4 regions of the Pseudarthrobacter sp. NCCP-2145 genome follow, and region 1 is predicted to be linked to each of the others. Evidence: riboswitches for the same ligand, from Rfam matches in the RefSeq annotation. Region 1 holds a riboswitch; each other region holds the start of a gene.
The links. Region 1 has a riboswitch for cyclic di-AMP ahead of NFU08_RS06040 (M23 family metallopeptidase). Riboswitches for the same ligand answer to the same signal wherever they lie in the genome.
Positions count from the first base shown of each region.

Region 2: it holds a riboswitch for cyclic di-AMP, as region 1 does, so the genes downstream of both, NFU08_RS07055 (hypothetical protein) here and NFU08_RS06040 (M23 family metallopeptidase) in region 1, are expected to answer to the same signal.
Region 3: it holds a riboswitch for cyclic di-AMP, as region 1 does, so the genes downstream of both, NFU08_RS20370 (LysM peptidoglycan-binding domain-containing protein) here and NFU08_RS06040 (M23 family metallopeptidase) in region 1, are expected to answer to the same signal.
Region 4: it holds a riboswitch for cyclic di-AMP, as region 1 does, so the genes downstream of both, NFU08_RS20460 (M23 family metallopeptidase) here and NFU08_RS06040 (M23 family metallopeptidase) in region 1, are expected to answer to the same signal.

Region 1 is NZ_BRCG01000005.1:108,780-115,937, forward strand. Features, by position in the region: gene NFU08_RS06015 (Nramp family divalent metal transporter) at 1-341, shown strand, start outside; gene NFU08_RS06020 (metal-dependent transcriptional regulator) at 938-1,645, opposite strand; gene NFU08_RS06025 (SURF1 family protein) at 1,840-2,640, opposite strand; gene NFU08_RS06030 (DUF3105 domain-containing protein) at 2,718-3,353, opposite strand; gene NFU08_RS06035 (DUF305 domain-containing protein) at 3,383-4,048, opposite strand; gene NFU08_RS06040 (M23 family metallopeptidase) at 4,054-4,875, opposite strand; cyclic di-AMP (ydaO/yuaA leader) riboswitch at 4,880-5,061, opposite strand; gene NFU08_RS06045 (cytochrome c oxidase assembly protein) at 5,240-6,211, opposite strand; gene NFU08_RS06050 (helix-turn-helix transcriptional regulator) at 6,254-6,673, opposite strand; gene NFU08_RS06055 (cytochrome c oxidase assembly protein) at 6,886-7,158, shown strand, end outside.
Region 2 is NZ_BRCG01000006.1:100,928-108,085, reverse strand. Features, by position in the region: gene NFU08_RS07080 (glycosyltransferase family 4 protein) at 1-888, shown strand, start outside; gene tadA (tRNA adenosine(34) deaminase TadA) at 911-1,417, opposite strand; gene NFU08_RS07070 (phosphatase PAP2 family protein) at 1,479-2,360, shown strand; gene upp (uracil phosphoribosyltransferase) at 2,373-3,008, shown strand; gene NFU08_RS07060 (glyoxalase superfamily protein) at 3,055-3,459, shown strand; gene NFU08_RS07055 (hypothetical protein) at 3,456-4,169, opposite strand; cyclic di-AMP (ydaO/yuaA leader) riboswitch at 4,175-4,337, opposite strand; gene NFU08_RS07050 (cell wall metabolism sensor histidine kinase WalK) at 4,431-5,960, opposite strand; gene NFU08_RS07045 (response regulator transcription factor) at 5,968-6,708, opposite strand.
Region 3 is NZ_BRCG01000036.1:218-7,375, reverse strand. Features, by position in the region: gene NFU08_RS20385 (ribonuclease Z) at 1-947, shown strand, start outside; gene NFU08_RS20380 (APC family permease) at 944-2,386, shown strand; gene NFU08_RS20375 (YdiU family protein) at 2,383-3,858, shown strand; gene NFU08_RS20370 (LysM peptidoglycan-binding domain-containing protein) at 3,998-4,837, opposite strand; cyclic di-AMP (ydaO/yuaA leader) riboswitch at 4,841-5,042, opposite strand; gene NFU08_RS20365 (dienelactone hydrolase family protein) at 5,314-6,288, shown strand; partial or broken gene NFU08_RS20360 (lytic transglycosylase domain-containing protein) at 6,590-7,158, shown strand, end outside.
Region 4 is NZ_BRCG01000037.1:1,733-8,890, reverse strand. Features, by position in the region: gene NFU08_RS20490 (helicase-associated domain-containing protein) at 1-991, opposite strand, end outside; gene NFU08_RS20485 (hypothetical protein) at 1,002-1,235, opposite strand; gene NFU08_RS20480 (cold-shock protein) at 1,461-1,844, shown strand; gene NFU08_RS20475 (DUF3027 domain-containing protein) at 1,851-2,510, shown strand; gene serC (phosphoserine transaminase) at 2,665-3,795, opposite strand; gene NFU08_RS20465 (metal-dependent transcriptional regulator) at 4,076-4,771, shown strand; cyclic di-AMP (ydaO/yuaA leader) riboswitch at 4,878-5,119, shown strand; gene NFU08_RS20460 (M23 family metallopeptidase) at 5,130-5,954, shown strand; cyclic di-AMP (ydaO/yuaA leader) riboswitch at 6,091-6,264, shown strand; gene NFU08_RS20455 (C40 family peptidase) at 6,335-7,030, shown strand.

The DNA.
Region 1 (7,158 bases):
CCTCAACATCTGTGGGCTGCTACGCGGGCGCCACGATCATGGGTGGGCTGCTGAAGCTCCGCGTACCGCTGCTTACCCGTCGCGTCATCACCTTGATCCCTGCCCTGCTGATCCTCGGTGCCGGGATCGAGCCGACCCTAGCCCTGGTCCTGAGCCAGGTCCTGCTCAGCTTCGGCATCCCGTTCGCCCTGATCCCGCTGATCCGGCTCACCGGAAAACGTGACGTGATGGGCATCCACACCGACTCGACACCACTGAAAATCGCGGGCTGGACCAGCGCGACGCTCATCGTCGGCCTGAACTGCGTCCTCATCGCCCTCACCATCACCGGTCAAGCCTGATCATCCCGGAGTTACCTGGAAGCGGAGTCACCGCTGCCGACCGGAGCCACCCTCACCGCGTGCGTCACTCTTGGTTCGCTGGGTGACGTCCTGGCCGCTGCTGGTCATGCGGACGGTTGTTCCACCAATGAAGGGCGAACTCGTCCAGGGCTCTGCCATCGACGAGCCAAGGAGTTGGCGGCACGAGCCGGAGACCGCGGAGCTCACCACTCTCCAGCATCTTCAAAACTTCTGCTTCACTGATGCCCAGCGCCCCGGAGGCCGTTTTGACCGTGTAAAAGTGGGCCATCCGCCGTGCCGGTTTGGGGGCGTCACATGGGGACATGCCAGAACTCCTTTTCGGATCGGGCAAGTGTTGGCCGCCTGATGGGAAGTGCCGTCATTTCCACGGCCGTGCATACCGGTCGGTACCGCAATCTAAGGGCTTCAGTTCCATTTTGTCGACCACCAAATTTGGGGACAGTACTGCCCACCCGTATCGGTAGGGTCCGGTGAAGGAGATTTCGGGACAACCGACAGTCGCTGACCAACGCGACATTGATCATGGCTGACCTGCGTTCTCACCATCACCGGCAAGCCTGATCGGACAGCCGGGCTTACCCGGACGCGGAATCCCCGCTGCTGGCAGGGACCACCCACACCGCGTCCGTCGCTTCGGTTCCGAGCGTGATGTCCTGCCCGCTGCGGGTCACGTGGAAGGTTGTCCCTGCCGCGAAGGGCTTCCGCTCCCTGATGGTGAGCTCGGTACCGGGGGTGAGGCCAAGGGCGGAAAAATAACGCAGCAACTTCGGGTCCGCGTCCGAGACCCGGCAAATAACCGCGTTTTGTCCTGGCTGCGCGGCGGTCAGCTGGCTGGCTCCGGGCCGGCGCATCTGTCCGTCGGCTGTGGGGATGGGATCGCCGTGAGGGTCAGCGGACGGGTGTTCCAGGAGTTCATCCATTGTGGCGATCAGGTGTTCGGAGGCCGCGTGTTCGAGCTTTGCGGCCTCGTCGTGGATTTCGTCCCAGGTGTATCCAAGGGTCTGCACCAGGAAGGTTTCCAGGAGCCGGTGTCGGCGGACCATGACCAGCGCATACAGCCGCCCATTGGGCGTGAGGCTGACGCTGCTGTACTTGGCGTGTGTGACAAGATCCCGCCGCGCGAGTTTTGCAATGCCCTCCGAGACCGTGGACATACTGAGGCCCAGCCGGTCCGCCAGTAATCCAACAGTGACCGGCGCTTCCGACCATTCACCGGCGGTGTAGAGGAGCTTCAAGTAGGCCTGGGCGGCAACGGTCAGGTCAGAAACGACGGGCTTATCCACTGCCGCGCCGCCCACCCTGTAGGCAGCCAGTGAGCCGTCGCTTTGGTGGAAGGATGATCAAGGGCCGGGGGCTCAGTCCTTGATGCCAAGCGGAGCAAACGACCGCCCATGGTCCGGTCGTCGCCCCTGCAGCGGATCCACCCGTCCGACGGAGGCTGGCAGTCAGGAACTCCACACGTGGCTGGCCTTTTCTGTTAGAGGCCCATGGCATCCAGAAGAGCATCTTCCTCGTCATCGGAGCGTGGGCGCCGTGGTTTGCCCTGTGGGCTGGCCTGCTGTCCAGGTTCGGACGGTTCCGCAGCTTCACGTTCCTCCCGGCCGATGCGGGCCTGCTGCCGCGCTACATAGCCGAACCCGACGAAGGCCAGCACTCCGAAGGTAATCCACTGCATTGCGTAGGACAGGTTGGATCCTTCCTGCACCTTGGGTGGGGCGAGTTGCTGAGGGGCAAGCTCCGGCGGGGGTGATTCGGAGGCCATGAGCCCATAACTGCCGGTCTTGACCGGGTATTCGAGCTGGCGCGCATAGGAGGCCAGGTCAATGCTGGCCAGTTGCCCTTCGGGAGCACTCCGGTCCACGTCGGCCTCTGATGGTTTGATCCGCACCACTGCTGCGACAGTTCCGGGGGGCGGTGCAGGAACCGTATCAGGGTAGCCTGGCCGATTGTTCCCGATGGGAACCCAGCCCCGGTTGATGATGATCGTTTCACCGGAAACCAGCCGGAACGGGACCAGAACCTCGTATCCGGCGGCCGAGTAGTTGGGCCGGTTCCGGACGATCCGCTGGTCGTTGGCGATGTACTGGCCCCTGACAGATACCGTGGTCCACTTGGCGTCCGGGTCCGGGTCGTCAAAGTAGCGGCTGGCTTCTTCGTAGGGCACGGGCGGCTTGTCGTAGTTCTGCTGGACGCGGCGGATTTCGGTGACCGCCTGGTTCCGCCGGTCCATCTGCCAGTTACCCAGCCCCATGCAGGCCGCTGCGAACAGAACGGCCATGCCCAGGATGCCCAGCCACCGCCAGGACAGCAGGAATCCGTAGGCCCGGGGCGTCCGGTCCTTGTTCGGCAGCAAGGTCAGCCCTGCACGCCGCCGGAACAAACGGCCCCGGGCTCAGGTGCCTGCGGGCCTTGCCGGTATTTCTTAATAAACGGTGCCAGACGTTCGTCGCTGCCGCTGTCCACGGCAAGCTGTTTTCCCCAGGCTGTTGCCACAACCGGGGAGGCTTGTTCGGCTACCGGGCTGAGCAGGAGGTAGTCCTGCTTGCCGGCCAAAGCGGTCAGTTCGGCGAGCTCGTCCGGGGCAAGGTCGGGGCGGTAGGTGAGCCACACGGCCCCGTGTTCGAGGGAATGCACTGCCCGGGTCTGTTCAACGGGGGCCGTGTAGATCCCGCAGTTCGTCCAGACCGGCGCATGGTCCCCGCCGGTGGCCGGAGTCTGTGGATAATTGACTGCCTGGCTGGTGTGGTTCCTGGATTGGTCCGGATAGTCCTGCTCGCCCTCGATCGGCCGTGCGGCCGCTGCATTGAGCTGTTCGCGCTGCTGCACCTCCCCTACGAGGACAAAGGTCACCGCGGCAATGATTGCGAGGACGACGGCCGCGCCGGTGCCGTAGATCAGCCAGGCCCGCCGTCTGTCAGCGGCCCGCTGTTTGGCCTGCACTGCTGCCAGGAGCGCTTTGCGGTCCTCACCGGCTTTTGGTTTTCCGGTCATCGGCGGTCTCACTCTCTTTTTTGGGGCGATCAGAGTCGGCTTCGGAGTTCTTCAAGGGCCGTGATTTCAGCTGTCTGTGCTTCGAGGATACGGGCAGCGAAGTCCCGGACCTTTGAGGTTTCCGCCAGCCGGGTACCGGCGGTGGCCATGGCGACGCCTCCTTGATGGTGGCGGATCATCAAATCAACGAACAGACGATCGGCCTCCGCACCTGAAGCTTCCCGCAGCGCCTGCATCTGTTCCGGGGTCGCCATGCCTTCCATGGCACCTTCAGGGCCGGACCCCTGGGCACCATGCGCGGCTCCGGCCCCGTCATGAGTACCATCTGCCGTCATCCAGGCCATCGGCGGCGCTGTCCCGGCCGGGGACAGTCCCCAGTCCTGCAGCCAAGCGAACATCTGCCCGTTCTGATGCTGCTGCGCGGTGGCGATGTCGTAGGCGACCGCCCGGACCTCGGGGTGGTCGGACTTGTCCCGAATCAGCATTGCCATCTCCACCGCCTGGGCATGATGGGTCTGCATATCCCGGGCAAATCCGGCGTCCGGGCCGGAGTCCGGGACGAGTGCGGGCGCCGCGGAAAGCCGGCCCAAAGCGAAGAAGCCCAGCGCGGTGAGGGCCACTACTATGAAGAAAACAGCCCAAAGCCGCTTCCGGTGCATTGGTGACGTTGCCGGCGCCTGGTCGCCCGGTTCCATGAGGGTCACGGCCGGAGCCAGCCCTGGGGATCCACCGTCACGCCGTCGCGGACGATTTCGAAGTGCAGGTGGCATCCGGTGGAGTTTCCGGTTGTTCCGGCCCCGCCGAGCCGCTGGCCCTTGGCCACCACAGAACCGACGGAGACCTCTATTGAGGACAGATGGTTGTACGTGCTTTTCATCCCATTGCCATGATCGACAACGATGCGGTTTCCGCCGCCGTTCTGGGACCATCCAGCTTCCACGACGGTCCCCGAGCCGGCCGTGAACACTGCCGTCTGGCACGAAGCCACCAGATCCAGCCCGGTATGCAATTCACCGGACGCGCCCGTGATCGGGCTCGTCCGGAACCCGAACGGAGAGGAAATGGACATGCTGGCCAGCGGAGCGCCCAGGGTGGTATCCACGGGCACAACCGTTGGCGGTGCCGCCGCTGCAGCGGAAGGAACTGCGGAGGGGGTCCCGGCGGTGGATCCTGTTGCGGCAGGCGCGGGCGTCTCAGGCCGTTCGGCCGGACGGGTCCCGACGTCAGTGCGCGGATAAGTGATGACCGCCTGTTCCTGCGCTGTTATGGCCGGGGCTGCCTCCACAGCGGCCGGCTCGGCGGCGGGAACGGTGCCGGCGGCAATAAGCCCGGCATGCGCGGCGGGTATGCCGGCTGCAAGCATCACGACGGCGGCAAAAGCGGAGGCCCCGGGAAGCCAGACAGGGCGCGGGGACGGGGCCACGGGACGGACGGCGCGGCGCGCAGTTCTGGCAGCACCGGCGCGGCGCCGGGAGCGGTCACTGGGCAGAGCGCGGCGGCGGCCATGGAGGGAGGAGGGCACAGCGGAATCCTTTCGGGTCGCCTGCGAAGTTAGCTGTCGGGTTCGGGCCAAGGAGAAAGCCCGGACGCCCCGTGGAGCCGGCCCTCGTGGCCCGGCACAGTGTGCGTCTTCACCCCAAGGCAGCAAGCTGCCGTTTGTGGGTCCTCCGCCCCCGCCGTTCATGTTCGGATCTGACACCGCCGGCGGGGCTGAGCGTGCGGCGTCGAGGGCTCAATACAGGAAAGCCTGAACTAACGTTACCTAAGAAAACCTAATTATCACAATCTGATAACAGCAGCAAGGAAGGCGCAGTTCTACGCTTCGTAAAATTCATCTGCAGATATCTTCATATGACCAGGCCCGCGGGTCAAGTTGACCGGGCCCTTTATCGGCGACGGGGTTCAGGTCTGTCTGCCAGCTGCTGCAGGTAGCTGTTGTAGGCGTCCAGCTCCGGGGTTCCTCCGGTGAGCTCGGCCCGCTCAATTCTGGCGTTGGATCTGGCTTCCTCACGCTGCCAGCGGACCAGGATGAACATCAGCAGAAGCACTCCGGGTAATTCCCCGTAGGACCATGCCAATCCGCCGGCTACGCCCTGGTCCGTCATGGGGTTGATGTTCCAGCTCGCAGGCGGCGCGGCGAAGAATTTAACCATGGGAGTGGTGGCCATCATGATGACCACCCCGAAGAACGCGTGCAACGGCATCTCCGCGAAGATATCGATCATCCGTCCGAAGTGGGTTTGGCGGCTCGGCAGCGGGTCAGCGGAAATCAACGGCACGGTGAAGAGGATCCCGGAGATCAGGAACAGCAGTTCCAGGCCGACGTGGCCGTACCAGTTTGGCAGCAGCAGGTCCGCCAGACCGGAGAAGTACACGCCGTAAAAGCTGAGCAGGAACAGCGGGACCATGAAGGCCGGGTGAATAGCAACGCGTCCCCATCGGGAACGCAGGCCCCATAGCGCGGCTTGGAGGACGCGGCGGCCCAGCCTGCCGTGGGGTGTTGCCCGCAACAGCAGTGTTCCTGGTGATCCGATGACCAGCAGCGGCGGAACGGCCATCATCAGGGTCAGTTGCTGGAACATAAAGATGGAGAACATCCGCAGTCCGTACCCTTCGATGCCGGCTCCCATGACCACGATGATGGCCAGGCAGCCGACCAGGAAGGAACAGGTCCGCACCACGGACCAGCCCCGGCCCTGCCGCCACAGACGGATCGCCCCTGCCAGGTAAAGCGCCGCGGCCAGCAACGTCAGGGCAGGGATCAGCGGTACCGGCTGCAGGTTCGGCGCCAGGTATTCAGGAAGCGAGGGCGGCAGCGACGGAAGCCAGACCGGACCGGTGATCTCGGGCTCAGACATGGCAGCACCGGCTGTCGCACTGTGCGGGCAGGCCCGCCCCTGTCAGGGTGCCTGGCCGCCTTCGACCATGCGCAACCGGTCCTTGCCTGTATGCCCAACGTGCGTCAAGCCGAGATCGAGGAGCATGCGGACGTGCGAATCCGCCAGAGAGTAGTAGGCCATCCTGCCCGAGCGGCGCACCTGAACAACCCGCGGCCCGCGCAGCAGGCGCAGGGCGTGGGAGACGCCGGACTCGCTCAGCCCGGTAGTTGCTGCCAGGTCGCAGACGCACATTTCTCCTTCGAGAAGGGCGATCAGGATTCTGACCCGGCCAGGGTCCGAGAGCAGCCCGAAAATCACCGCCAAGTCGGTTACGTCCGAATCTCCTGGCATCCTGGATCTGACCGCGCCGACTTTTTCTGCGTCGACGAGCCGGACCGAACACTCCGGCCCGGCGGGGACCCGGGGGGGAATCTGCATCATCCATCTAGGCTACCTTTACGCGCTAAAGCTTCGAGTTCCCCCGGTTACGTGCGGCAAGTGCAGGAGGCCCGCGGCGCCGGGGGAGTGCACGCCTTGACACGCACGTTTAACGTGTGAACAACTCTACAGATAATCTGGTGTCGCGCGCTGTGCTTCGTTTCGCGCTCCATCCCCACCCTTCCGTAGGGGCCAGGACCAGGTTAGGACGTATTGTGGCGCTCAAAGTCTCCACTTCACAGGAGAGGCCCGCTGTCTCACCCCGGCCGGTCTGGCTGGCAGCCGCCTGCGCAATCGCCCTGGTGGTGGTTCTGGCCGCGACCGCCTACGGCAGGGGAACTCTTCCGGCCGAGACCCGGGACCCCGGGGCGCTGGTCCAGTGGGGATACGGCCTGGCACAGACGGTGCACAACCTCGCGGCGGCGGCAACGATCGGCGGACTCGTCTTTGCCGCTTTCATTATCCCGCCCACCCTGAGAAGCTCAGGC
Region 2 (7,158 bases), on a different contig from region 1:
TGGGAAACGGGGAGCGAAGCGGAACAACCGGATACCGTGACCATTGTCGACGGGCTCATCGCCATGGGCACGCCGGATGAGCTCGAATTCGCGGCCAAGGCCGGACGACAAACATGGGTGCTGGTACATATGCCTGCCCCGGCACATCACGAGCGTGAAGCACGGTCCCTCCGGGCTGCCACCGGTGTGGTGTGCACCAGCACATGGGCCCGCAAAGTCCTGGAAGAACGCCACGGACTCCATGGGCTCAAGGTCGCACTCCCAGGCACCGACCCTGCGCCGTTGGCCGAGGGGTCCGCGCCGCCCCACATGGTCATAGTGGCCGCGCTCCTGCCCAATAAGGACCAGCTGCTCACGGTCTCCGCGCTGGCACTGCTCCAGGACCTTGAGTGGACAGCGTCGTTTGTCGGGTCAGACCAGGCAGACGGGGATTACGCACAAAAGGTTAAAGCCGCAGTAGAAATGCACGGAATGGACGGGCGGATCCAGTTCACCGGTGAGCTGGCCGGTGAAGCACTGGAAAACGAATGGCGTGGGGCGGACCTCAGCCTCCTGGTGTTCCGTGCCGAGGCGTTCGGCATGGTGGTCACCGAATCACTCGCCCGGGGGATCCCCGTGGTGGTGCGCGATGGCACGGGCGCCGTCGAGGCCTTGCGCCTGGGAATGGCGGGGAAGGACGACGACGGCGGCGCGGTTCCGGGAGCGAAGGTAGCCTTCCCGGCGGATGATGATCCTGCAAATCCCGCCCTGCTGGCCCAGGCACTTCCGCGCTGGCTGGAAGATGCCGGGACCCGGGATGCCTGGCGGGCACGGGCCCTGGAGGCACGAGGCGTCCTGCCGGGCTGGGAACAGCCAGCGGCCCACGTGCTGGCCGCAATCAGGGGGTGACGCTGACAGCCTGGGGCATGAATCAGAGCCGCGAGCGGTGCCCGGCGAAGAACTCACGCAGCAAGGCGGCGCACTCGGCCTCGCGCACGCCCGGATACACCTCAACCCAATGGTTCAGGCGCCGCTCACGGAGCACATCGAACACCGACCCCGCAGCTCCTGCCTTCTCGTCCCAGGCGCCGAAGACCACCCGGGGGATTCGTGCCAGGACAATCGCGCCGGCGCACATGGCACAGGGTTCAAGGGTCACCACCAGCGTGCAGTCGGCGAGCCGCCAGCCGTCTCCGCTGCCGCCGTCGAGCAGGGAAACCTGGCGCAGCCGTTCCGCCGCCTCGCGGATGGCAACCACCTCGGCGTGCGCGGTGGGGTCGCCCAGCTCCTCCCGCTGGTTCCGCCCGGAACCCAGCACGGAGCCGTCGGGCCCAATCACCACCGCTCCGATGGGCACGTCCTCGGTATCGAGGGCGCGCCGGGCCTCGGCGAGGGCAAGGCCCATCCACGCGTGGTGTTTCTTATCTGCGGAGACCATGGCTCAATGATAGTTTCGAAGGATACCCAGAGCCCGTGACGCACATCCGCCGGGAGGCACAGTGAGCACAGTCCGAGACCGCGTGGACAAGTGGATCAAGCCGTACGCCGCCTTGTGGCTGACCATGATCATCGGCGGGACGCTGGTGATCGCCATGGCACTCCTGGGTGCCGAGGTCTACTCGGATGTCGTGGACGAGGAAGGCCTGGCCAGCCTTGATATTCCTGCGCTGGAATACTCACAGTCCTTGCGGAACCCGGAGATGGACGCCTTCGCCACAGGATTCACCAACGTCGGCGGCGGGATCGGCATGCCCATCCTGGCGAGCATCCTCACAGCCTGGCTGACCTTCCTGAGCAGGACATGGCGGCCCATTGTCCTGGTGGGCGGGGCAGCCCTGGTCTCCACCCTGGCCACCACCCTGGGCAAGCGGCTTGTCGGCAGGACCCGTCCTGACCACTCCGAGGCCGTCCCGCCCTTCGAGACCTCGCCGTCGTTTCCCAGCGGCCACACCCTGAACACCACCGTGGTGATCGGGGTCCTGATCTACCTCATGTGCCTGCAGTTCCAGGTGCTCTGGGCCAGGATTGCGGCCATCACCGTGGGGACGATCTTCATTATCGCCATGGGCCTGAGCCGGGTCTTCCTGGGGCACCACTGGATGACGGACGTGATGGCGGGCTGGTTCCTGGGGCTGGCGTGGGTGGGCATCGTGATCCTGGCCCACAGGCTGTTCCATGTGATGCGGCGGCGCGAACACGCGGGCCCGGCACCCACCTTCGAACATCCGGTCCTGCGCGAGGACCACTCCGGAGACGCGGAAAGCACCACCGGTACCGCCCCGACGGCGAACGGCGGCGGTGCCCCGCCAAGGGTCGACGACGGCGCTTCCCAGTCGGGCACGGGCGGCGGACGGCAGGCGAGCGGCCCGGCGGCCGGGTGATAGTTTTGACCCATGCGCACTCTCGTTGTGGACCACCCGCTGGTCGCCCATAAGCTCACCGTCCTGCGGGACAAGAACACTCCGTCCCCGGTTTTCCGGCAGCTGACGGAGGAACTGGTGACCCTCCTTGCCTATGAGGCCACGCGAGAAGTCCGCACCGAGCCCGTCACCATCGAAACCCCCGTCAGCACGACCGTGGGCACCGCGTTCACCAAGCCCACCCCGCTGGTGGTTCCCATCCTTCGGGCAGGCCTGGGCATGCTGGAGGGCATGACCAAGTTGGTCCCAACCGCTGAAGTGGGCTTCCTGGGCATGGCCCGTGACGAGGAAACCCTGGACATCATCACCTACGCCGAGCGCCTCCCCGAGGATCTCACCGACCGGCAGATCTTCGTGCTGGATCCCATGCTTGCCACCGGCGGAACACTGCGCGAAGCCATCAAGTTCCTGTTCAAGCGCGGCGCCTCGGATGTCACGTGCATCTGCCTGCTCGCCGCGCCGGAGGGCCTGGCCAAGCTGGAGGAAGAACTCTCCGGTGCAAACGTCACCATTGTCCTGGCGTCCATCGACGAGAAGCTCAACGAAAAGTCCTACATCGTTCCGGGCCTGGGCGACGCAGGCGACCGCCTGTACGGCATCGCAGGCTAGGACTCAAGCCTTTCCCGCTTCCCAACACAAGGCTTAGCCTGTGCGCATGGACTGGAAACTGGAACTCGTTTTTGTGCCCGTGTCCGATGTGGACCGCGCCAAAGACTTCTACGTCAACAAAGTGGGCTTCAACGCCGATTTCGACGAGCGGCCCAGCGACTCCATCAGGTTCGTGCAGCTGACCCCGCCAGGGTCTGCCTGCTCCATCTGCATTGGGGAAGGGCTCACGGACGCGCCTCCAGGCACAGGGTCAAACCTGCAGCTCGTGGTCAATGACATCCAGGCCGCCCACGCTCAGCTGAAGGCCAACGGGGTGGAGGTCAGCGATGTGGACGTGCAGGACTGGGGCCATTTTGTGTACTTCGCCGATCCTGACGGGAACCGGTGGGCAGTCCAGTACATCCCGGGCCGGGACGCACTGGACCGCGAGGGGCACGCTGCTTCGGTTTAGTACCAGTTGTTGGCGTAGTGGAAGTTCAGGGCTCCACACGGGGACTGGTAGCGCTCCTGGATGTAGTTCAGGCCCCAGTTGATCTGCGTACGGTAATTGGTGAGGTAGTCGGCGCCCGCGCTGGCCATCTTCTCGGCAGGCAGGGACTGCACAATGCCGTAAGCGCCGCTGCTCGGGTTGGTGGCCGTGGTGGTCCAGTCTGATTCCTTGGTCCACAGGGTCTGCAGGCACTGCATCTGGTCGGCGGCCCAGCCGTAGGAGGCCAGCTGGCCGGCAGCGTAAGCCTGTGCCCCTGCGGGGTCGTTGACCGCGACGACGGGCGCAGGCTCCGGAGCGGGCGCCGGTGCCGGTGCGGGTTCAGGCGCCGGGGCCGGCGCGGGTGCGGGCTCGGGGGCGGGAGCAGGGGCCGGTTCGGCTGCCTGCGGTACCACGTTGATCGGCTCAGCTGCAGGAGCGGGAGCCGGGTTCGCCTGGATTTCGCTCTTTTCGATGCTCAGTTTCGACTGTGCCTCAGCCGCCTGAGTCTGCGTGGCTGCCACCTGCACTGCGGTGTCGGTAGCCTGGCCCGCGGCTCCAACGCCTACAAGGAGGGCGCCGGACGCTGCGAGGATGGCAGCGCGCTGGCCGAAGGACGGGGTTTTGCCTGACGTGCGCGGGGCGCGGGCTTCAGGGCCTGGTTTCGGGCGTGCTTTACTAAGGAACTTAGACATGATGGATCGCCTCTCACACCTGCGGAGTTAGCTGTCGGGTTCGGATGAGGGCATCCGGCCACACGGAAGAATCACGTGCTGGCTTAACCCCAAGGGCAGTTGAATGCCCGGGACTGTTGGGTCCCCCGCCTCTGCCTATGCTCAAGCGGAATCCGGGAAGCGGCAGAGCTTGGCGTCATCCGGATATGCGGCCCGAACGGGAACCGCACCCAATCGACGGTACAGGAGTGTAGCGCTTAAGTCACATTTTGGTAACAGGGATCACGCTAGCGGCGCGCCGTCTTGCGCCTGAACTTGCGGCAGTGGGAGCTGGAGCACGAACCGGGTGCGGCCGGGCTGTGATGTCACCGTGACCTTGCCCCCGTGCGCCTCAACAATGGACTCCACGATGGAAAGCCCCAGGCCGCTGGTTCCTTCCGTGCCGGATGCGCCAGGCCCGCCGCTCTTGCCTGTCCGGGCCGCGTCTGCGCGGGCGAACCGTGCGAAGACCTGGTCCACGAACTCCGGCGGAATGCCCCCGCCGTCGTCCGTTACCGTTACCACCGCGGCACCCTCCGGCGTCTTCCCCACCCCGGTGACCACGGTGGTCCCCGGCGGCGTGTGCTTGCGCGCGTTGGACAGCAGGTTCATCAGCACCTGCCGCAGCTGGGACGGATCCCCGTTCACCACAACGGGCTCGTGGGGGAGCTCCAGCCGCCAGGTGTGCCCGGGCGCCATGACCTTTTCGTCGCTGACGCCTTCCACCACCAGCTGGTTCAGGTCCACCTCGCTGAGCTTCAAAGGCTGTCCCTCATCAAGCCGCGCCAGCAGCAGCAGGTCCTCCACCAGTGCCGTCATCCGCTGGGACTGGCTTTGCACCCTGGCCAGCGACTTTTCCCCGTCAGGAGTGAAGTGTTCCGTCATCCGCATCAGTTCCGTATAGCCGCGGATGGCCGTCAGCGGCGTGCGCAGCTCATGGGAAGCGTCCGCCACGAACTGCCGGACCTTGGTTTCGCTCTTCTGCCGCGCCTGCAGCGCGTTGGCCACGTTGTCCAGCATCAGGTTCAGCGCGTGGCCCACGCTGCCCACCTCCGTTGCGGGATTGGAGTTCGACGGCGGCACGCGCACCGCCAGCGCCACCTCGCCGGCATCCAGCGGCAGCTGTGAAACGCGGGTGGCAACTTCGGAAAGCTGCTCCAGGGGCTTCATGGTGCGGCGGATCAGGACCGTTCCCACCAGGCCGATCAGGAGAAGTCCGCCCAGGGAGACAAAAACGAACGTCCACACCAGGGACGCGAGCGTGCTTTCCTTGGCGGCCAGGGGAAGTCCTGTCACCAGGACGTCACCAAAGCTGGTCTGGATGGCCAGCAGCCGGTAATCGCCGGTGGACAGTGTCCTGTCCACCGGCTGCATGTTGGCGGGCAGGGCCAGCAGGACCTGTTTGTCCTCCGTGGACAAGGGGGAGCGCGTGGTATTCGAGGTGAGGAAACCGCCGCTGTTGACCTGGCCGTTGAGGATCCGGGCGTTGAGGGTTCCGACGCTTTGGCCGCGGGCGTCCAGGGGATCCCTGCCGTTGAAGCCGCCCGAGGGAGGGCGGCCGGGATCGTTGGAACGGTCTGCGGCCTGGCTTAGCTGGTCATCGAGTTGCCGGGTGAGGAACGCGTCCATCGAGGCATAGCTCGCCACGCCCACCGCCCCGCAAATGGCGATCAGCAGGGTCATGGCCAGGAGGACAAGGCGGGTCCGCAGGTGCCAGGTGCCGGGCTTCAGCCAGCTCGGGGGCTGCGGCTCCGTACTGTGCGCTGACGCCATCGCTTTCCTAGTCCGCCGGCTTGATGACGTACCCGGCGCCCCGCACGGTGTGGATCATCGGCGGGTGGACGGCGTCCACCTTCTTGCGCAGGTAGGAAATGTAGAGCTCCACGATGTTGGCCTGGCCGCCGAAGTCGTAGTTCCAGACCCGGTCCAGGATCTGCGCTTTGCTGATGACGCGTTTGGGGTTTTCCATGAGGTAACGGAGCAGCTCGAACTGGGTGGCCGTCAGCTGGAGCTCTTCCCCGGCGCGGGTCACCTCACGGGTGTCAACGTTGAGGACCAGGTCTCCCACCACCAGCTCGGCGGTGTCCATCGCGGCCACGCCCGACCGCTGGACCAGGCGGTGCAGGCGAAGCAGGACCTCCTCCATGCTGAACGGCTTGGTGACGTAGTCGTCCCCGCCGGCCGCGAGGCCAACGATCCGGTCCTGGACGGCGTCCTTTGCGGTGAGGAACAGGGCGGGAACCTCGGGCGCGAAGGCGCGGATCCTGCCCAGGACCTCGACGCCGTCGAAACCGGGGATCATGACGTCAAGGACCAGGACATCCGGCCGGAAGTCTTTGGCCATTTTCACTGCCCCGGGACCGTCGGCGGCAACTGCCACGGACCAGCCGGCCATGCGGAGGCCCATGCTCATGAGCTCGGAGAGGCTCGGCTCGTCATCCACCACCAGGGCCCTGATGGGGGAGCCGTCCGGATGAGTGAGCGTGGGGAGGTTGTTTGTCATGGAGTGGGAGGTGGCCATGGAACAACTCTCCGATCATTGGTTTAAGCCCGGCTATGGCTTTCCTGTGCGCAAGCTGTGAATCCCAGCCTAGCGAGCTGGATCCGTGGAGGGTCCCCGGCGTGTATCCCCGCGTCCGCGGCCGCCCGGACGCGGACGTTCAAACGGCGGCATATCGGGCTTCGGTATGCCCAACATCCGCTCCGAACACAATTTTTTCTGTCCAAAAGCGGGGACGGCTGGACACGCCACCATGGTGAAGAGCGAGATTCCGCTATCAGACGCTCTGGTGAACGGATCAACCGCAGGACGCTCTTTGGTCGAACAAAATTCTGTAGACCACGTGGAGAAAGGCAGAATGCCGGATAACGAGCGTTATTTTTTACAGCGTCCAGAATTGTGATTTGGAACACTATCGCGGAATTTGTCTCATTATGCGGACGATCGCGTCCATTGTTACTTGCAAGTTGC
Region 3 (7,158 bases), on a different contig from region 1:
CCCAGGTCCCCACCCGGACCAGGAACCATAACGGCTACCTCCTGCGCTGGGACGGCGAGGGCCTGCTTTTTGATCCGGGCGAGGGCACGCAGCGCCAGATGATCCACGCCGGGGTTTCCGCAAACATGGTCACCCGCATCTGCCTCACGCACGTGCACGGTGACCATTGCTTCGGGCTGCCGGGCGTGCTCTCGCGCATGGCCCTCGATGCTGTGCCCCACCCGGTCCACCTCCACTATCCGTCCTCCGGCGCGGACGTGGTCCGCGCCCTGGTATCCGTCAGCACCCCGGGTATCGACCTCAGGCTGCACCCGCACGGTGAAGGCGGACCGGTAGCCGAAGGGCTTGACGTCCGTCCCCTCAGGCACCGCATCGAAACCTACGGCTACCGGCTGGCCGAACCGGACGGCCGGACCCTGCTGCCGGAACGCCTGCGCGCGGCAGGGATTGCCGGGCCGGACGCAGGGCGCCTGCAGCGCCAGGGGACCCTGGGCGGGGTGCGGCTCGATGACGTCAGCGTCGCCCGCCCGGGCCAGCGTTTCGCCTTCGTCATGGACACTGCGCCCTGCCCGGGCGCAGAGGAACTTGCCGACGGCGCCGATCTCCTCGTCGCCGAATCGACCTTTGCCGACGACGACGCCGGGCTGGCCGGCCAGTACCGCCACCTCACGGCAGGGCAGGCGGGAGAGCTGGCGGCACATTCCGGCGCCCGGAGCCTGGTGCTCACGCATTTCTCCTCGCGGTATGGCGGCGACGCCGCACTGCTCTCGGCCCAAGCGCGCGCCCGTGCGGGTACTGCTGCGGTCATCGCGGCAGAGGACCTGCAGCGCATCGGCTTTCCCCAGCGGCGGCGCTGGTCCCAAGGCGCCGTGCTGCAGCACGGGCCGCTTACCGCATCGATGCCGAACCCCTCATCCAGCCAAGCCAGCCATGGAGGTCACTCATGAGTGCAGCTTCAGAAGAAGTGTCAGACGTTACTGCGCATGGCAAGGAGCCCACCCTCAAGAGAGTGCTTGGACCCAAGCTCCTCCTGCTGTTCATCGTGGGGGACATCCTCGGCGCCGGCGTCTATGCGGTGACCGGGACCATGGCCGGCACCGTGGGGGGAATCGTCTGGCTGCCGTTCCTGCTGGCCTTCGTGGTGGCCACGCTGACCGCCTTCTCGTACCTTGAACTGGTGACGCAGTATCCCCAGGCGGCGGGGGCTGCGCTGTACACGCATAAGGCGTTCGGCATACACTTCGTCACTTTCCTGGTGGCCTTTGCGGTGGTCTGCTCCGGAATCACCAGCGCGTCCACCTCGGCGAACGTCCTGGCGCAGAACTTTTTTGGCGGCCTTGAGATTAACGGCTGGATGGGCAAACCCGGCCAGGGCGTGATCACCGCGGTTGCCCTTGGATTCATGCTCCTCCTGGCCGCCATCAACCTGCGTGGGGTGGGGGAGAGCGTCAAGTTCAATGTGGTGCTCACGGTGGTGGAGATGGCCGCATTGTGCATTGTGATCGGCGTCGGGTTCTTTGTCATGGCCCAGGGGACCGGAAACCCGGGCGAGATCTTTGTCTTCAACGACTCCCAGGACAAGGGGCTCTTCCTGGCCGTCACCGCAGCCACCTCCATCGCGTTTTTTGCCATGGTGGGCTTCGAGGACTCGGTCAACATGGTGGAAGAGACCCGGAATCCCGAGAAGATCTTTCCCCGCACCATGCTCACCGGCCTGGGCATCGCAGTACTGCTGTACATGCTGGTGGCGGTGTCCGTGGTGAGCGTCCTCTCGCCCACCGAACTCGAGGGCATCCGGGAAGCTGAGGGCGCTGCCCTGCTTGAAGTGGTCCACAAGGGCTCACCGGACTTCCCCATCGACAGGGTCTTCCCCTTCCTGGCAGTCTTCGCGGTCGCCAACACGGCCCTCATCAACATGCTGATGGCCAGCCGGCTGATTTACGGCATGGCCCGCCAGCACGTCCTGCCCGGTGCCTTGGGGAAAGTCCTTCCGGTCCGGCGCACCCCGTGGGCCGGAATTGCCTTCTCCACTGTCCTGGCACTGGGCCTCATCCTGTACGTCACCAGTGATCCCGAAAGCAACATTGTGGCCAACCTGTCCGGCACCACAGCCTTCCTGCTGCTGTGCGTGTTCACTGCGGTCAACGTGGCCTGCCTGGTGCTGCGCCGCAAGCGGGATCCCCACCGCAAGGTCTTCTTCACTTCACCCGGCCCGCTCCCGCTGGTGGCCGCCATGCTCTGCGCTTTCCTGGCCGGGCCGTGGGTGGGCAGGAACATCATCCAGTACCAGATCGCCGGCGGACTGATGGCCATTGGGGTCATCCTGTGGCTTATCACCTGGCTGATCAACCGCAGGACAAACGACGGCGATAGGGTTGATTCATGACTGCAGCAGCAGAATCAACTGTCACCTTCGAGGGACTATTCGCCAGTTCACTCCCGGAACTCGCTGTTCCCTGGCAGGCTGAGGAAGCGCCCGAACCCGGGCTCCTGGTCCTCAACGATGCCCTCGCCGGCGAGCTGGGACTTGCCCCCGAATACCTCAAGACCCCCGAAGGCGTGCGGCTGCTCCTGGGGAACCACGTCCCGGCCGGCGCCACCCCGGTTGCCCAGGCATACGCCGGGCACCAGTTCGGCGGCTACTCGCCGCTGCTCGGCGACGGCCGGGCGCTCCTGCTCGGCGAACTGGTGGACGTTGCCGGGCGCCGCCGGGACATACATCTCAAAGGCTCCGGCCGTACGCCCTTCGCCCGGGCAGGCGACGGCCGCGCCGTCGTCGGCCCCATGCTGCGGGAATACCTCGTCAGCGAGGCAATGCACGCCTTGAACATTCCCACCACCCGGGCCCTGGCCGTTGTGGCCACAGGACGCCCGGTGCGCCGGGACACGATGCTGCCCGGCGCCGTCCTGGCCCGGGTGGCCAGCAGCCATCTCCGGGTGGGCAGCTTCCAATATGCCCGGGCCACGGACAACATGGAGCTCCTGCGCCGGCTGGCGGACCATGCCATCAGCCGGCACTACCCGGCCGCAGCCCGGGCGGAACATCCCTACCTGGAACTGTTCGCCTCCGTGGTGGCCGCCCAGGCCGGGCTGGTGGCCCGGTGGATGCTGGTGGGGTTCGTGCACGGCGTCATGAACACGGACAACATGACCATTTCCGGCGAAACCATCGACTACGGCCCCTGCGCCTTCATGGACGCTTTCAACCCCGGTGCCGTGTACAGCTCCATCGACGTCGGCGGCCGCTACGCCTACGCCAACCAGCCGGTGGTGGCTGAGTGGAACCTTGCGCGGCTGGCGGAGGCCATGCTGCCGCTCTTCCATGAGGACCAGGAACAGGCAGTCGCCCCCGCCGTGGAGGCGCTGGGGAAGTTCCGCAGCCACTACAGCGACGCCTGGTTCAACGGCATGAAGGCAAAGCTTGGTATCAAAGGCGGACCGGCCGGAAGCAAGGAGGGAGACGAGGCATCGGAACTGGTGGACGGGGTAATCGCCCTGCTGAAGGACGGCCCTGTCGATTACACACAGTTCTTCCGGAGCCTGGGCCAGGCTGCCCGGGGCGATGACAGGCCGGCGCGCGGCATGGTCCTGGATCTCGCCGCGTTTGATGCCTGGGCTGGGCGCTGGGCAGCCCTGAAGCCCGACGCCGGGCTGATGGACAGCGTCAATCCGGTGTACATTCCCCGGAACCACCTGGTGGAGGAAGCGCTGGCGGCTGCAACGGAGGGGGACATGGCCCCGTTCAACCGTTTCCTGAATGTGGTGAGGTCCCCGTTCCAGGAACGCCGGGGGCTGGAACGCTACACCGAGGGCCCGCCGGAAGGCTTCGGCGCCTACCGGACCTTCTGCGGCACCTGACCCGGGAAGGCGCCGGCCTCCGGACGGATCCGGAATAAAAAGCGTGGACGCACACAAGGGCGGCAGCCGGGAGAACCCGGCTGCCGCCCTTGTGTGCAGTGGCCTGGCCCTTACGGGCCGGCTGCTGTTGCCGTGGTGACTATGCCACCCGGACGAAGGAAGCGCCGCTGAGCCAGCTGATGGAGTGCACAGCAGTCTGGTTGCCGTTTACGCCGCCGCTGACAACCTGGCCGTCGCCGGCGTACACGCCTACGTGGCCGGCGGTGATCACCAGGTCACCGGGGGCGGGGGTGCCCACGGTGGTGCCGTACTGGTAGAACTGGCCGGGGGCCAGGTCACCAACGGACTTGCCGACGGTGCGCAGGGCCTTCTCCACCATGGCGGTGCAGTCCTGGATCTGGCCAACCTGGCCGTAGGCGTTGGCCAGGATGGCTGCACCGGCGCCGCTGCCCGTGGCTGCAACCGGTGCTGACGCGTAGGACATGTTCATTCCGGTGTTCGCCGGGGCGGCGGCAGCGGTCTGGACAGGAGCCGGTGCCGGTGCTGCAGCCGGTGCTACGTAGGCTGCGACCGGAGCAGAGCCCGCCGCGGGAATCTGGATCTGGTCACCGGGGTAGATGATCGTGGAGACTGAAAGCCCGTTGGCTGACAGGACGTCATTCAGGCTGACACCGTGCATCGACGCGATGGCACCAAGGGTGTCGCCCGATACAACCGTGTGGACGTTGCCGGCCGCTGCGGCGGGGGCTGCAACTGCCGCAGCGGGGGCGGCGGACGCCTGGACGCTAGCGGTCTCGGTGGTGTCCGGACCGTTCACACCGGCGTGGGCCGGGGCGCCGACGCCGAAGGCAATGCCGGAGGCTGCTGCTACGGCGAGAGCCGGACGGCCCAGGGACTTGGCCGAAACAGCCAGTCCCTCGATCACGATGGAGCGGGCCGGGGTTGCGCGGTGACGGGCAGTGGTGGAATTTTTTGACACAGTTGATCGCCTCTCCCATGCCTGCGGGGTGAGCTGTCGGGTTCGGGTTGGAGATACCCGGCCGGTAACAACTCCGAATGGAACGGAGGCGCTATCGACTTAACCCCAAGGCCTTCTGAAGGCCGCGGAAACTTGGTTCCCCCGTCCCTGCCAGCTGGAAAGCGTTGGTTCCCGGGTCAGTGGCAGGGCTCGGCATTCTGACGGGGAATGTCCCGTCTGGGAGGGACACCAGATGACCATAACCCGACTTAGCACCCATTGTCACATTTGGATAACATGCGAGGCGGTTCTCTCGGTTGCGCCATCGACTGGATTTCGCGTGCCATGGGGCTGTGGGTACGGATACAAGGCGCGCCGATTTTGCAGAGAGTGTTTTTTATCACAAAGCGATAAAGGTGGGAGCAGAGACCGCCGGGAAACCTTGTCCGGAGCTGGCTGGGGGAGGAGTATGTTCGGCACCCCCGAGGAGGCAGACCGTGACGCAGCTTGGCAAGTTTGAGAGATACCTGATCGAGGAATTCTTCGATGACTACCGGTCCGGCGCGCTGAGCCAGCGGACCTTTACCCGGCGTGTCGCCTTCATCACCGGCAGCATGGCGGCAGCGTCGGCGGCAATGCTGCTGGTGGGCTGTACCCCCACTGAGGTGCCACGGAGCACAGACCCCATGCCCACCCCGGAACCTTCCCCGACGTCCGCTGCGGGGACCGCGGGGTCGGGTGCGGTGCCCGGGGCCAAAAGCCCGCTCTCCGTCCCGGAGGGGGCGCCAGGATTGACGACGGCGTCCGTTCAGTTTCCGTCCGGCGGCGCCTCCGTTAGTGCCTACCTGGCCAGGCCCGGGCAGGAAGGGCGTGCTCCTGCCGTGCTGATCTGCCATGAGAACCGCGGGCTGACGCCCCATATCGAAGACGTGGCCCGCCGGTTCGCGAAGGAGGGGTACGCGGCCCTCGCGCTCGACCTGCTCAGCCGCGAAGGCGGGACGGCCGGCATGGACCGGGACGCTGTACCCGGCGCCCTCACCCAGGCCGGCGCCCAGCGGCACGTGGCCGACTTCGCCGCAGCACTGGAGTACCTCCGGGCCCAGGACTTCGTGGACGGCGGCCGCGTCGCCATGACCGGCTACTGCTTCGGCGGCGGCATCACCTGGCAGGCGGCCACCGAGCTGGACGGCCTGAAGGCAACAGCGGCGTTTTACGGACCTGCCCCTGACCTGGCCAAAGTGCCGGACATCAAGGCGGCCGTATTCGGGGTCTACGCTGAACTCGATCAACGCATCACCGGGCCCATGCCTGCGCTTAAGGATGCGCTGGCAGCCTCCGGCGTTGTCCACCAGCTCACGGTCTACCCCGGCGTGGACCACGCCTTCCATAACGACACAGGCGACCGCTACAACGGGGCCCAGGCGACGGCCGCATGGAACGACACCCTTGCCTGGTTCGGCCGGCATCTGTAAAGGGCCGGCCCTTCTGCCCTTGCCGCCACCGTAGCTGCCTCCGGTCCATAACGATGTAGAAACGTCCGCCTTCAACCTGAGGGTGAAGGCGGTAGGCTTCCCGACTATGTGCCGGTTCGTTACCAAACCCAGGGCGCGGCTCGCCGCGGCGCTTGTTTCGTGTGCGCTGGTGGGAACCCTATGGCTTACCCCAGCGGGTGCTGCGGAGGTCCCGCCCGGTGATTACCCCTCCTGGGAGGAGGTACAGGACGCGAAAGAGAGCGAAGCCGGGAAAGCCGCGGAAATTGCAAGGATTGGTGGTTTGCTGTCCGCCCTCCAGGACCAGTCCGAGACCACCGGCTCCGTGGCGGTGCAGGCAGCGGCGGAGTATGCGGTGACGGATGCGGCCTTGCAGGCTGCGTCTGCAAGGGTGGAAGCCCTGGCCGCGCAGGCCGCGCAGGCCGACTCCGAGCTGGTCCGGCACAGGAAAGAGCTCGGTGCGCTGGCGGCCCAGTCATACAAGACCGGTGGTACCAACATGGGGTTCTTTGTTGCCCTCGACGCCGTCCAGGGCAACACCGTGCATGGGCTCAACGTGGTGCAGATCGTGGGGGACAAGACCGCCGCGCTCGTGCACAAGGCGCAGGCCGCAGGAAAGATCGCTGCTGCGCTGGCGGCCCAGGAACAGGCTGCGAAGGATGAGCGCGGGCGGCTGTCCCTTGAAGCCGAAGCCAGGCTCACGGAGGCCCGGTCAGCCCAGGACGCCGTGGCCCGCCAGGCTGCGGAGGAGAAGCAGCGCAGCGAGCAGTTAACGGCGCAGCTGGCGTCGCTCAAGGGCACGACGGCGGAGGTGGAGAACGCCTACCGGCAGGGCCAGGCGGCGCTGGCTGC
Region 4 (7,158 bases), on a different contig from region 1:
TGCGGAGCGTGGCCAGGGGTTGCTCCCGTACCGCATGCAGGAGCTCGCCCATCAGCCGTAGCGTCTCCGATATTGCGCTGAGCGCAGCATTCCTGCGCAGGACAGCTGAGGTCCGGCCGAGCTCGGGGACAGGGGGCTGGAGGGTGAAATCGTTGATGATCGCGCCGCCGCGAAGTGAGAGCCCTACGCTGTGGGGCAGTTCCACGTGCGCGGCGTCCAGGGGCACCAGCAGTCCGCGCGCCAGCAGCCAGTCCACAGGCCCGACGTCGGACCCCTCCGTGGTGATGGAGGCCTTGCGTTGCGCCTGGGGGACCGCCCCCATGGCCCAGTTGCGGAACCTGGCGAGCAACGCCGTCGTCCGCTCCGGCGCCGTGGACAGGATGCTGTTGAGGGACTCAGGGGAGGAGGTCCAGTGCTGCAGCGCCAGCGCCGCCTCCATGGGAGTGGTGGCGTCATGGATGGCCACGCCGCTGCGGTGCAGCTCGGAGACAAGCTGCACCACGCGCTGCGCGAAGGCGGGCTGGAGCCGGACCAGTTCCGTGTAGCTCCTGCCCAGCCCGGCGGGATAGATCCCCACCACGTCCTTCAAGGAGCCCACCGGGAGGTAGTGGCGCTGTTTTGCCGCGGACTCCGGGGTGCCGTGGGGAGGTTCAGCGCGGTGCACCAGCGCCAGGTCCTGCAGCGAATGCAGGATCCGTTCAACCGCGGCCCCCGACGATCCCGGAATCATTTTGCGGAGTCCGGCCGCGGAGGCGCTGTGCCCGGTATCCGTGTTGGTGCACAGGTGGAGTGTTTCGAGGACCTGCATCTGCGGCCTGTTGAGCCGTTCCAGAGCACGCTGCACGCTGAGCCTGGCACTGGCCCGCGCCGCGAGGGCGCCGAAGTCGGGGACGGGGGGTGAGATGAGGTCCGGCCGGGCGTCGAACAGCGCACGCAGTGAATCGTCGCTGCGTGCCTCCAGCTCCTTGCTCAACGCGCGAATGAGGGACATCAGTCCAACGTTACCGCCGGTCAGCCTTTCCTGCCCGGCGCCGCCCTGCAACGCTGTCCAGAACCAGGAAAAGCATCAGGAGGAACGCGACCGGCAGGCCGTACAGCGCCGAGTACGTGACCCAGGCGGGGGCCACTGACCCGGCGAAGGCCAAAGCCATCACGGTGCCTACTGCCACCAAAGAGAGCACGGCGACAGCTGCGGCGGTGATCATCAGGGCACGCCGGTAACGCGAGGGAGTCATAAACGTAACGCTACAGCTCCCGCAGCCCCGGGCGTGAACGCTGCCGCACGGAGCCCCGGAATGCCTCCGCAAGGCAGGTAAAAGCGGGAATAGGGCAGTGGGCAGGATAACCTTGGGGGATAGACCAACACGGCCTGCAGCCGCCATACCCTAAACCCGCACAGCAATGCGGATGCGGTGGCGGGCGGCCGTGTCAGAAGACGCAGAACGAAGAAGGTTGATTACGTGCCTACCGGCAAGGTCAAGTGGTATGACAAGGACAAGGGCTTTGGTTTCCTCGCGGGCGAGGACGGCCAGGAGGTATTCCTGCCCAAATCGTCGCTGCCCGAGGGCGTAACAGAGCTTAAGGCCGGCACCCGGGTTGAGTTCGGTGTGGCTGACGGCCGGAAGGGCGCGCAGGCCCTGGGCCTGCGTGTGCTGGACAAGACACCTTCCATCGCCAAGGCAAAGCGGCCCAGCGCCAAGGACCTCGCCCCCCTTGTCCAGGACCTGGTGACTGTCCTGGACAACCTGTCCGGGACGCTCTCGGCAGGCAAGTACCCGGAAGGCAACAAGGGCAAGGCCATCGCCGCTGCCCTGCGTAAGGTTGCCGACGAGCTGGACGTTTAGGCACTTATGAACCCGGAAGCTGAACAGCCGGTCCCAGCTGTGCCGGAACAGGACGGCACGACGGCGGGTGGCACGGCCGCTGCCGGCCCCGCCGCTGCGGTGGCCAAGGCGGCGTCCAAGCGCCGCGCGGGTGTCCCGGTGTGGCGGACAGGGAAGCCTGATGCCTTCCTCGCTGCCGCGGTGGACACCGCGCGTGCCGCTGTGGAGGACATCACGCCTGCACCTACCATTGGCCGGCACCTGGGGGCTAAAAGCGAAGGCGACCGCCTGGTGACGCACCTGTTCGAATCCAGGCTGCCCGGATACCTGGGCTGGCAGTGGTACGCGGTGCTGACCCGCAACTCCCGCTCGAAGGTTGTGACCGTCAGCGAGCTCGGCCTGCTGCCGTCGGAAGATTCGATCCTTGCCCCGGAATGGGTGCCGTGGGCTGAACGAGTCCGGCCCGAGGATGAGCAGGACCAGGAGCCGGAGCCGGAGCAGGACCAGGTCCTGGCAGCGGAACCGGAAGCTGGCGGGCAGGTGGCTGTGCCCGCAGAAGGCGAAGCGGATGACGCCGCCCGGGATGCCGTATCAGGGCCTGCCGTTTCAGAGCCCGCCGTCGAGGCCCCTGAGGTTGCCCCTGGTCCGTCCTCGGAGCCCGCAGAAGACGACGCCGCCACGCCTTAGGGCACGCCGCACCCCACGGCACACTTCCCCACGACTTACACAAAGGCGCCGCCCGGAACTAACCCCGGGCGGCGCCGTCGTAATTAACGCTCTTTGCTTCTGGGTGCGCTGCTTTGGGCCACTGAGCCGCAGCGCGGACTGCTGCTGGAGCCCGCTACTTGCGCAGCTTGCCCACCACGAAGTCGATGCTGGCCAGCAGTGCGGAAACGTCGTCCGGTTCGATGGCCACGAAAGTGGCGATGCGCAGCTGGTTGCGGCCGAGCTTGCGGTAGGGCTCGGTGTCCACGACGCCGTTGGCCCGCAGCACCTTTGCCACCATGGCTGCGTCCACAGACTCGTCAAAATCGATGGTGGCAATGACGTTGGAGCGCTCATCCGGGTTGGTGACGAACGGGGTGGCGAACTCGGAAGATTCGGCCCAGCTGTAGATCCGGCCGGCGGAATCGGCAGTGCGTGCCGAGGCAAAGTCCAGGCCGCCGTTGGCGTTCAGCCACTGGACCTGCGCATCCAGGGTCACCAGGGTGGACAGCGACGGCGTGTTGTAGGTCTGGTTTAGCCGTGAGTTGTCGATTGCGGTCTGCAGGTCGAGGAAATCGGGGATCCAGCGGCCGGTGGCCTTGATGCGGGCCGCGCGGTCAAGCGCGGCGGGGGAGAACAGGCCAAGCCAGAGTCCACCGTCGGAGGCAAAGTTTTTCTGCGGGGCGAAGTAGTAGACGTCGCTCTCCGCCACGTCCACGTCCAGGCCGCCGGCTGCTGACGTCGCGTCAACCAGCACCAGTGCGCCCTCGTCCGCACCTGCCACGCGCTTCACGGGGGCGGAGACGCCCGTGGAGGTCTCGTTCTGGGGCCAGGCGTAGGTATCAACGCCCGCTTCGGCCTGGGCGGCCGGGCGGGTACCTGGTTCGGACTTGATGATGGAGGAGGCGTCCAGGAAGGGCGCCTTGTTGGTGGCGGCCGCGAATTTGGACCCGAACTCACCGAAGGAGAGGTGCTGGGCCTTCTTCTCCACCAGGCCGAAGCTGGCGATGTCCCAGAACGCAGTGGAACCGCCGACGCCAAGAACCACCTCATAGCCCTCGGGTGCCCGGAAGAACTGGCTGAGGCCCTCGCGCACCGACCCCACCAGGTTCTTCACCGGAGCCTGCCGGTGCGAGGTTCCCAGGATGGTTTTCGACGCAGCGGACAGCGCATCGATCTGCTCCTGCCGGACCTTTGACGGGCCGGCGCCGAACCGTCCGTCCTTGGGCAGGAGGTCGGCGGGAATAGTGATGCTGTTTTCGCTCACAGGTGCTCCAATTTCGGCGTGGACGCGGCTAGGGTCCGGACGGGTGGTTGCTTGGCGGACAGTCGGCTGTGACTGCAACTCCGGCCCTCCTCATTCTGCCTGAACCGGCGTTGGTGCGGGAACCGGCACCGTCATAGTCCAGACATTGAGACGGCCTGTTGTGACGGCCGCCAACTATTCGGACAAAGTCAAAATAGGCTAAGCTTTCCAACGGACTACGTCGCGCGGAAGGCGATACGGTGGGACAACGCAAGGTACTGCGCTCGAGGAGCTGAGCTGGATGACGGATCTGATCGACACTACGGAGATGTACCTTCGGACCATCTTGGAGCTTGAGGAAGAGAACATCGTGGCCCTCCGCGCCCGGATCGCCGAGCGCCTGCGGCACTCAGGCCCCACGGTTTCCCAGACCATAGGCAGGATGGAGCGGGACGGCTTGGTGGTTGTCTCGGGCGACCGGCACCTCGAACTCACCGAAGTGGGCCGGAAGCGCGCTACCGAGGTGATGCGGAAGCACCGGCTGGCGGAGCGGCTTCTGGCAGACGTGATCGGCCTGGACTGGGCCTACGTCCATGACGAGGCCTGCCGCTGGGAGCATGTCATGAGCGAACGCGTGGAGCGGCGCATCTACGAGCTGCTTGACCACCCCACGGAGTCCCCGTACGGCAATCCCATCCCCGGCCTGGCGGCCCTCGGCGGCCAGGCATCGCAAGGATTCGCGGACGGGGCCGTCAGCCTGCTGGAGGCAATGAAGTCCTATGGCCCGGCGTCGGAGGTAACCGTAAGCCGCCTGGCTGAGCCGATCCAGGTGGAGCCGGAACTGCTGGTCCAGCTCGACGAGGGCGGCATCCGTCCCGGGGCTGCGGTCTCGCTGGAGCGGGTGGGAGACTACATTTCGGTCCGCGTGCCCGGCATAGAGGGCGCCCTGGAGTTGCCGCCCGAAGTCGCAGCCCACGTCTTCGTTGCCGTCCGGTAAACCCGCGTACTACCCCGGCCGGGACGGATTAGCCAAAGATAACGGAATTGTTACTTTGGGACTTCTGGCCCTATAGTTAAACCCAAGCGTAGATACTAAAGCGTTACCTGATCCGGAGCCGAGCTCTGCCAGCGGATCAGGTGCACGAGTCATTACTGGCAGAGGCGGGGGAACCACAACCGGCAGACGGGGGACTGCCTTGGGGTGAAGTCCGTCAGCAGCAAGCCTCTTCCAGCGTTGGATCCTTCCAGGGATACCTCTGTGCCGAGCTTGCCCAGGCGGACCGGGTCTGTGAACTCTCTGACCCGAATCCGACAGCTAACTTCGCAGGCTTTCCAGAGAGGAACCCTTCTTGTCCATGCAGACCCCCAAGGGGCGCCGCCGCGCGGCCGCCCCCGTTCCAACGCCGCGCGTTGTCGAGGTCATCACCACGGAACGCCCCCGCGATCCGCACCGTGATGCACGCCGCCGTCGAGGTCCCTTCCGGCAGATCACAGAATTTGCCTCCGCCAGCGGTATTGGCCAGAAAGCCGGAATCGCGCTGGCTGCCACCGGCCTGGTGCTGACCGTGACCGTTCCGGCAACCAGCCCCGTCATGGCCACCGACAATGCAGGCAGCGTCACCCCCGTGGCAGCCTCGGCTGTTACCCCGCAGCCACAGGTATCCGCCGAGGCCGGCGCGCAGATCGACTTCAGCCGCTCTGCCGTGGTGACCCAGGCGGATCCCGACGGCAAGCTGAAGCAGCTGCTCAGCGCGCAGTCCGCCGGTTCCGTGTCCCGCGCAGCCTCGGCCGGAAGCCTCGGAGCCCCGTTGGCCGCGCTGTCCACTGCCTCCCCGTTCGGCTACCGGGTCAGCCCGATCACCGGCGGCTCCGGTGACTTCCATCGCGGCCAGGACTACGTGGCCCAGTGCGGCACCTCGGTCCTGGCAGCCGCAGCCGGCACCGTGACGTTCGTCGGGTGGCACCAGTACGGCGGTGGAAACCGCGTTGTCGTGGACCACGGCAACGGCCTGGAGACCACATACAACCACCTCTCGTCCTTCAGTGTCACCGAGGGCCAGACGGTCTCCCGGGGCGATGTCCTGGCGCTCAGCGGCACCACGGGTGCTTCAACAGGCTGCCACCTCCACTTCGAGGTCCAGGTCAACGGCGAAGTCGTCGATCCCACGGGCTGGCTGTAGTCAAATGAGGGACGGCTATCGAATCATCATGACCCGCCGTGACCTGAATGTGACATTCAACGAAAACTGCTGTACCGTCTAACTCGCGTCAACTTTTCCGAAGTTGACGCTCTTGTGCGGATTGCCTAGCTCTGCCACCGCTCAAGGTCCGTTCGCATTTCATCGTCTGGCAGGGGCGGGGGAACCAATTTTGGTCTTTGCTTCAGCGAAGGCCTTGGGGTTAAGTCGCAAAGCTTCCTTGGAAGCGGAGTGGCCGGGTGACTCCCATCCGAATCCGACAGCTCACCTCGCAGGCATTGGGAGAGGCTACCTTCGTGTCTTCACGCCATCATTCTGCGCGCCACCGTGCGCAAACGGTTCGTACCAACCCCTTGGACACCGTGTCCAAGGCTGTTAGTGCCAATGCCGGGACAGTAGGTCGCCAGGCTGCCGTTATCGCAGCCGCTTCCGGTCTCATCCTCAGCATGGGCCTGCCTGCCAGCGCCGCGGACACTACCGCTGGCGTTTCCGCTTCCACCGAGTCCGGGTCTGCCCAGTCCGCCCTCGCGGTGACTGCAGCACCCACCGCCACCGTCTCCTTCGAGCGTCCCGTGGTGAAGACCACCGCCGCTCCGAAGCCGGCACCTGTGCGGGTACAGTCGACCGATTCCGAGAGCCGGACTGCTGCCGGAACTCGGACGGCCTCCACCGCATCAGCTCCCGAAGCTGAAGCTGAGAAGCTTGCCGAAACGGTTTCCTCGGCCTCCACCTCCGGCATTGCCGCACTTGCGTACACTGGCATCGGCCGTCCCTACGTCTGGGGTGGCACCACCCCCAACGGCTGGGACTGCTCCGGCTTCACGCAGTGGGTGTACGCCCAGGCCGGCATCAGCATCCCGCGCGTCAACGCCTGGACGGCAATGACGCCCACCTCCACCCCGCAGCCGGGTGACCTGGTCATGCAGAACGGTGGCGCGCACGTAGGCATCTACGTCGGCAACGGCATGATGATCAGCGCTCTCAACCCGTCCCAGGGCACGCTGCTTCACTCGGTGGCCGCCACCGGAAGCTCCGCCTTCTTCACCATTAACAAATAGTTCTTGGGCCTTCGGGCCCAAGAACTATTTCTTTGCTCCATCACGCGTTCCGCAAACACCACATCCCCGTTCGGGGCGTGCCGGCGTACCCCCAAGATGCCGGCACGCCCAAACCCCTTGGTGCCCAC